DNA from 2 places in the Chryseobacterium sp. CBSDS_008 genome. Region 2 is predicted to be linked to the other one. Evidence: riboswitches for the same ligand, from Rfam matches in the RefSeq annotation. Region 2 holds a riboswitch; the other holds the start of a gene.

Region 1 (3,558 bases), 150 kb from region 2:
ATATACCTGGTAATATTGGGCAAGTTCCATGGCAATACGCATCATATTCAGTGCATACATGGCCATCCAGCTGGTGCCATCTGCCTGTTCAAGGTGCTGGCCATCTTTTAAAACCATATTCCGGTCAAAAGCCCCGATATTATCAAGCCCAAGGAAACCGCCTCCGAAAATATTTTTACCGTTTTTATCCTTTCGGTTCACCCACCAGGTAAAATTAAGCAGCAGTTTCTGGAATACTTTCTCTAAAAATAATAAATCCGGCTTTCCGTTATTTTTTTCATCAATTTTAAAAACACGGAAGCAGGACCAGGCATGTACAGGCGGATTCACATCGCTCATATTCCATTCATAGGCAGGAAGCTGCCCGTTAGGATGCATGTACCATTCTTTCGTAAGGAGTAAAAGCTGTCCTTTGGCAAATTCAGCATCGATGATAGAAAAAGGCACACAGTGGAATGCCAGATCCCACGTTGCATACCATGGATACTCCCATTTGTCAGGCATGGAAATAATATCCTTGTTGTGAAGATGATTCCATTCTGTATTTCTTACATATTCGTTGAAGTTTCTTGGAGCCTCAAAATTAGGATCTCCTTTCAGCCATTTTCCGATATTATAATGATAGAACTGCTTGTTCCAGAGAAGTCCTGCAAAAGCCTGTCTCTGAACATTTCTTTCGTCTTCATTTACGGTGTCACTCTGAATTTCGTTATAAAATTCTTCAGCTTCAGCCTGTCGCATGTCAAAAATATGATCAAAGTTTTCAAAAGGCTCATCAGTCTCATCGGGACATAATCTGAATTCAAAAACTTTTGATGCTCCAGCTCCAATAAGCTCATCAATCAGAAAAGAAGCTTTTGTTCCCTTTTGTTCAGGATTTATGGTATTGGTTTCATGAATAATGAAATTATTGATTCCATCTTTATAATAAGTATCCTCTGTTTTAGGAGCTCCGTAAAGCCTGGAGGTATTGGTTTCATTATCACAGAATACACTTTGTGCATTTGGATTCCGGGAATAGAACTTTTTGATAGGAATACTGTCGTGCCCGATATTTATACATCCGTCATCAGAAGCACTCAGTTCTCCTTTATAAGTATTGTAACCCCATTTCCAGTTATTTCTGAACCATGCTGTAGGTGCTACAACAATAGGTGCATTATGCTGGCTTCGGTTGCAGACTGTTACTCGGGCCAGAATATCATTGTGATCGGCTTTGCAATACTCAATGAAAATATCAAAATATTCATCATTATCGAAAATTCCGGTATCGAATAGCTCATATTCAGGTTCCTTTTTACTGCGTCTTCCGTTTTCTGCAACAAGCTCATCATAAGGAAATTCATTGATCGGATATTTATACACCATCTTCATATAGCTGTGAGTAGGCGTATTATCCAGATAATAAAAGATTTCTTTAATGTCTTCCCCATGATTCCCCTGAGGGTTGCTCAATCCAAAGAATCTTTCCTTTACCATTTTATCATTCTTATTCCAAAATGAGAAAGCAAAACATAAAAGCTGCTTTACATCAGAAATTCCGGCAATACCTTCTTCACCCCATCGGTAGGCATAGCTTTCGGCATTGCTATGATTGGTAAAATTCCATGCATTCCCGTTCGGGCTATAATCTTCGCGTACATTTCCCCACTGCCGGTTGCTTACATAAGGTCCCCAGTTTTTCCATTTGGTATCTTGTAGTCTTTCTTTTTCGGCGGTCATATCTCATCACTTTTCTATACGAAGTTAGTTTTTTTGAAAAGTAATTCCAATTTTTTTCATCTGAATAATTCTTAATACAGCTTTGAAATACTTGTATTTAAGGGCTTTTTTAAATATTAAAATAATTTTTTTTTGAAATTAAAAGAAAAGAGCTACCTTTGCACCATTCGTTCATTCAAATATTGAAAATGTTATCAAGAAAGGTTGAGGGATTAGACCCTATGAAACCTTAGCAACCCTTTGCGCAAGCAAAGAAGGTGCTACGTTCTACCAAAGTATTTTGGACAGATAACTTACTGAAGTTCTTTTCAGCCATTTCCTGTGGCATTTTCAATTGTATTAAAATTTAATAGAATTGAAAACAGAACTAAACTATATTAATCTTTCGTATCAAACCAATTCCCAAAAGGAATACCATATCTCATTAAGCTATCAGCTTTTTGGGAAAAATCTGTTTACAGCCCCTGTCATTTTAATCAACCATGCTCTTACCGGAAACTCAAATGTATCCGGAGAAAAAGGATGGTGGAAGCAGCTGGTAGGAGAAAATCAGATTGTTGATACCGATAAATATACAGTGCTGTGCTTCAACATACCCGGAAACGGATATGACAATTTTTTAATTGAAGATTATGAAGACTTTACGCCTTCAGATATCGCACAGATATTTCTGAAAGGGCTTGAAGCTTTACATATCAAAAACCTATATGCCATTATAGGAGGCTCTCTGGGAGGAGGCATTGCCTGGGAAATGCTTGCCAGGCAGCCGGATCTCGCAGAAATATTTATTCCTATTGCCTGTGATTACAGAACACACGATTGGCTTCATGCCCAATGTCTGGTTCAGAAATTTTTATTGAATGATAAAGAAGAACCATTACAGAAAGCGAGAATTCATGCCATGTTGTGTTACAGAACTCCACAGTCACTCAATGACAGATTTCAAAACCAATATAACCAGGACAAACAACGCCTGGAATCAGAAGACTGGCTGGTTTATCATGGTAATGCACTAAACGAGAGGTTTAGTTTAAAAGCATACAAACTGATGAATCATCTCCTGATGAATATCAATGCTGATGAGACAGGACTGGAGAACATACAGGCGCGAATGCACATGATCTCCGTAGATACAGACTTATTCTTCCCGGCTTCTGAAATCCGAATGTGTTTTGAAAACTTACAAGAGAAAAATAAGGATGTTTCTTATCACGAGATCCAATCTATACACGGGCATGACGCTTTCCTAATGGAATATCAACAATTAAATAATATCATTAAAAACATTTTATAGAAGTAATGAAAAATGCTAACGAAATAAAATTTTTGAAGAACAGATCAATCATCAAATTTGAAGGAGAAGATTTCCTGGGTGAAATCGGGATTGACGGACGAATTTTTAAAGCGCTTACTTTAGCGCGCATCAGTGTGGGAGTAATTTCCCAGCAGGCCATAGAAAACGGAATTTCTATTCTGGTTCAGGAAGTTGATGCAGAAAAAGCAGTAGCTTGTCTTATTAATGAGTTTGAAGCAGAAAGAAAGTCCGGAAAAGTTTCCCAGATCTATAGTATCAATAATGTTTCTGTGATCGGTTTTGTAGCAGAAGATTTCAATAAAGTCTTTGCCGAGCTGGCAAGAAACAATGTTTTCCCATTGCTTTTGAATCAGGTGGCAGGAGAAAACAGAGTCAACATCGTTGTGACTTCCTCACAGGATGAAAAAACAAGAAATATCATAGAATCTGAAATTTTCAAAAAGCCAAAGACCGTTCATCTGGCAATTATTGGTCACGGAAACGTAGGAAAAACTCTGATCGAACAGGTGCTTGAATCTGCC
Region 2 (3,558 bases):
ATGAAGGTGGGTGCTACGCTAAAGTAATTGACTTATCAGAAGAAAAAGAACCGGATATTTTCAGAGCAATCAAAAGAGATGCACTTCTTGAAAACGTTGTTGTGAACAATGGAGTAGCAGATTATACTGACGGATCTATCACAGAAAATACAAGAGTTTCTTATCCAATCTATCATATCAACAAAATTGTATTGCCTTCTAAAGCAGGTCATGCTAAGAAGATTGTATATCTTTCTGCAGATGCATTTGGGGTACTTCCTCCGGTTTCTATCCTGAATGAAGACCAGGCTCAATACCACTTCCTTTGCGGGTATACTTCGAAATTAGCAGGAACTGAAAGAGGAATTACAGAACCTCAGCCATCTTTCTCTCCGGCATTTGGTGAAGCATTCCTTACATTACACCCAACCATGTATTCTAAAACATTGATCGGTAAAATGCAGGAGCACGGTGCTAAAGCCTATCTGGTAAATACAGGTTGGAATGGTACAGGAAAGAGAATTTCTCTGAAAGATACCAGAGCCATCATTGATGCTATTATTGATGGTTCAATCGAAAATGCCCCTAAAACTCAGGTTCCTATCATGAACCTTGAAATTCCTACTGAATTGCCAAACGTTTCTACAGGTATTTTAGATCCTAGAGATACCTATGAAAATGCTTCAGAATGGGAAGAAAAAGCAAAAGATCTTGCTTCAAGATATATTAAGAACTTTGAACAGTACTGTGATACAGAAGAAGGGAAGAAGTTAATAGCTTCAGGACCTCAGTTACAGGAACAAACTATCTGATAGTTATCAATCAACATACAAGAAAGCCTCATCAACGATGAGGCTTTCTTATTTTATTTCTCGCAATTTAATAGCAGTAAATATTACCTCCTACCTTTCCTACTATCCATAATTATCTGTGAAAATCTGGGTAATCTGTGGTTGAAAAAATTATTTCAAGCTTAATAAAGCCAATCTATATCCATCCATTCCAAAGCCAGATAAAACCGCATCCGCATTTGTTGCCGTTACAGACTTCTGTCTGAATTCCTCTCTTTTGTAAATATTACTGATGTGAACCTCTACTTTTGGTTTGCGGATATTTTTCAAACAATCTGCAATAGCATAAGAATAATGGGTGAAAGCTCCCGGATTAATCACTACAGCATCAAAATCATCTTCCTGAAGCCTGTTGATAAGTTCTCCCTCGATATTCGACTGGTAATATTTTAATTCATGAGACCGAAACTCGGACCTTAAAATTTCCAAATAGTTTTCCATAGAAACATTTCCATAGATTTCCGGTTCTCTGGTTCCTAAAAGATTGAGATTTGGCCCGTTTATAATCAAAACTTTCATCCTATAAAATTAAAAACTTTTTTCAATTAATCACACACAAATTAACCTCAGGTTGAATTTATATGACTTTGAATTATTAATAATGATATTTATCATGTATGAGAATATAGCAACGGTTGCAACTCCTTATTATAATGGATTTTATTAAAATTTTATGTTAATTTTTTAAAATTTATCATGAAAAATCTATAAGTCTACTTGTTTTGTAGACTAAAAGTTTTTAGCTTTGCAACCATATTTCGATCGGCTTATAAAGAAAGACGGAGGGAACTGACCCTGTGAAGTCTTAACAACCTACCCGTGCGGCAAGGTGTTACATTCAGCCTTTTAAGGAAAAATAAGCATTTGGTTTATCGTATTTATCGATGCCCTTTGCTGACTTTTCTGCAAAGGGTAAATTTTTAATATATGATAAATAAAATTGATTATGATTAGCAAAAATTTATTCAATTCTAAAACCTGGATACCTCCGGTTGCTGTATTTTTTCTGGGAGTGGCCAGTGTAAGCGCGCAGAATTCCAGGCCGAACAAAGACAGCCTCCATGAAAAAGAAATTGATGAAGTAGTGGTGGTAGCCTATGGAAAGGCAAAAAGAAACAGCTATACAGGTTCAGTAGCAACCATTTCCAGCGATAAGATCAATAACAGGCCTGTCACCAATATTACCAAAGCATTAGAAGGGCAGGTTGCGGGGATCCAAACAACAAGTGCATCAGGACAGCCCGGCGCGGTTTCTACCATCCGGATCAGAGGGATTGGCTCCATCAGTGCTTCCAGCGACCCTTTATATGTGGTGGACGGAATTCCTTTTGACGGAAACCTGAACTCTATCAGCCCAAGCGATATTGAATCTATCAGTGTCTTGAAAGATGCTACAGCAAGTGCCTTGTATGGTTCAAGAGGAGCAAACGGAATTATCATCATTACTACAAAATCAGGTAAAAAAGGAGAAGCTAAAGTCAATTTCAATATCAGTCAGGGATTCTCAGGAAGAGCTGTCAAAGATTATGAACAGGTAAATACGGATCAGTATTTTCAACTCTATTGGGAAGCATTGAGAAACGGATATCAGTCCGGAAAAGTTTCTTCTCAGCAGGCTGCCCAGATGGCAACGGATAACCTTGTTTCTACCCTTGGAATCAATCCTTATGGGACCGCTTATCCAAAACCGGTAGGAGCAGATGGAAAGCTATTACCGGGTGCCTCACCACTTTGGAATGACGACTGGAGAGATATTTTACAAAGAGTAGCTTCAAGAAATCAGGTAGATCTTGATATCAGTGGAGGAAGTGAGAAAAGCAATTATTTCTTTTCCCTGGGCTATCTTGATGATAAAGGAATGGCGATTGAATCAGGCTATAAAAGATACAATACCCGATTAAAAATCAATTCTGAAGTAAAAAAATGGCTGAATGTTGGGGTAAACCTAAATTACACAAACAGTGTTCAGCAGGCACCTACTTCTTCGGATTCCAAGGCCAGTAATATCATCAATGCGGCAAGATTCATCCCTTCATTCTACCCTTATTATGAGAGGAATGCTGATGGAACTTACATTTTGGATGCTGATGGAAACCCGGTTTATGATTTTGGAAAATACAGACCTACGAATGCGCTTCAGAATCAAAATGCGGCAGCAACCCTTCCATTAGACAAAAACGAAAATAAAGAAGATAACTTTTCAGGAAAAGGATTCATGGAGTTCATTTTCTTACCGGAGTTGAAATTCAAGACCAGCTTTTCTGTTGATTTGGTGAATTATAACGGGCATTATTATTCAAATCCATTACTGGGACAGGGTGCTGAAATCGGAGGTTCGGTGACGAAAACCAATACCAGAACGCTTTCTTATACCACCAGCAATATACTGACGTATGATAAAAAGTTCGGAAAGCATCACATCAATGCTTTAGCAGGACACGAATTCTATAAATATGATTATCAGACAATTTCCGGAACAAGAAGCCAGTTTTCTCTGCCATACTATTATGAGCCGGATGCGGCTTCTCTATTAGGGAGCTTCAGTGGAAACAGTAATAAATTAAGCTTATTAAGCTTCCTGGGAAAAGTAGAATATGATTATAACAACACCTATTTCTTATCCGCATCAGGAAGAGCAGACAGCTCTTCAAGATTTGAAAAAGATAACAGATGGGGAAGATTCTGGTCAGTAGGAGGTTCATGGAAGATATCCAATGAAGAATTTATT

What was found. Region 2 has a riboswitch for S-adenosylmethionine ahead of ACP3T3_RS16495 (SusC/RagA family TonB-linked outer membrane protein). Riboswitches for the same ligand answer to the same signal wherever they lie in the genome.
Region 1: it holds a riboswitch for S-adenosylmethionine, as region 2 does, so the genes downstream of both, ACP3T3_RS17220 (alpha/beta fold hydrolase) here and ACP3T3_RS16495 (SusC/RagA family TonB-linked outer membrane protein) in region 2, are expected to answer to the same signal.

The regions. Positions count from the first base shown of each region.
Region 1 is NZ_CP188202.1:3,796,375-3,799,932, forward strand. It holds gene ACP3T3_RS17215 (MGH1-like glycoside hydrolase domain-containing protein) at 1-1,722, opposite strand, end outside; SAM riboswitch class I at 1,911-2,017, shown strand; gene ACP3T3_RS17220 (alpha/beta fold hydrolase) at 2,078-3,016, shown strand; gene ACP3T3_RS17225 (ACT domain-containing protein) at 3,022-3,558, shown strand, end outside.
Region 2 is NZ_CP188202.1:3,644,880-3,648,437, forward strand. It holds gene pckA (phosphoenolpyruvate carboxykinase (ATP)) at 1-791, shown strand, start outside; gene ACP3T3_RS16490 (type II 3-dehydroquinate dehydratase) at 942-1,349, opposite strand; SAM riboswitch class I at 1,595-1,693, shown strand; gene ACP3T3_RS16495 (SusC/RagA family TonB-linked outer membrane protein) at 1,777-3,558, shown strand, end outside.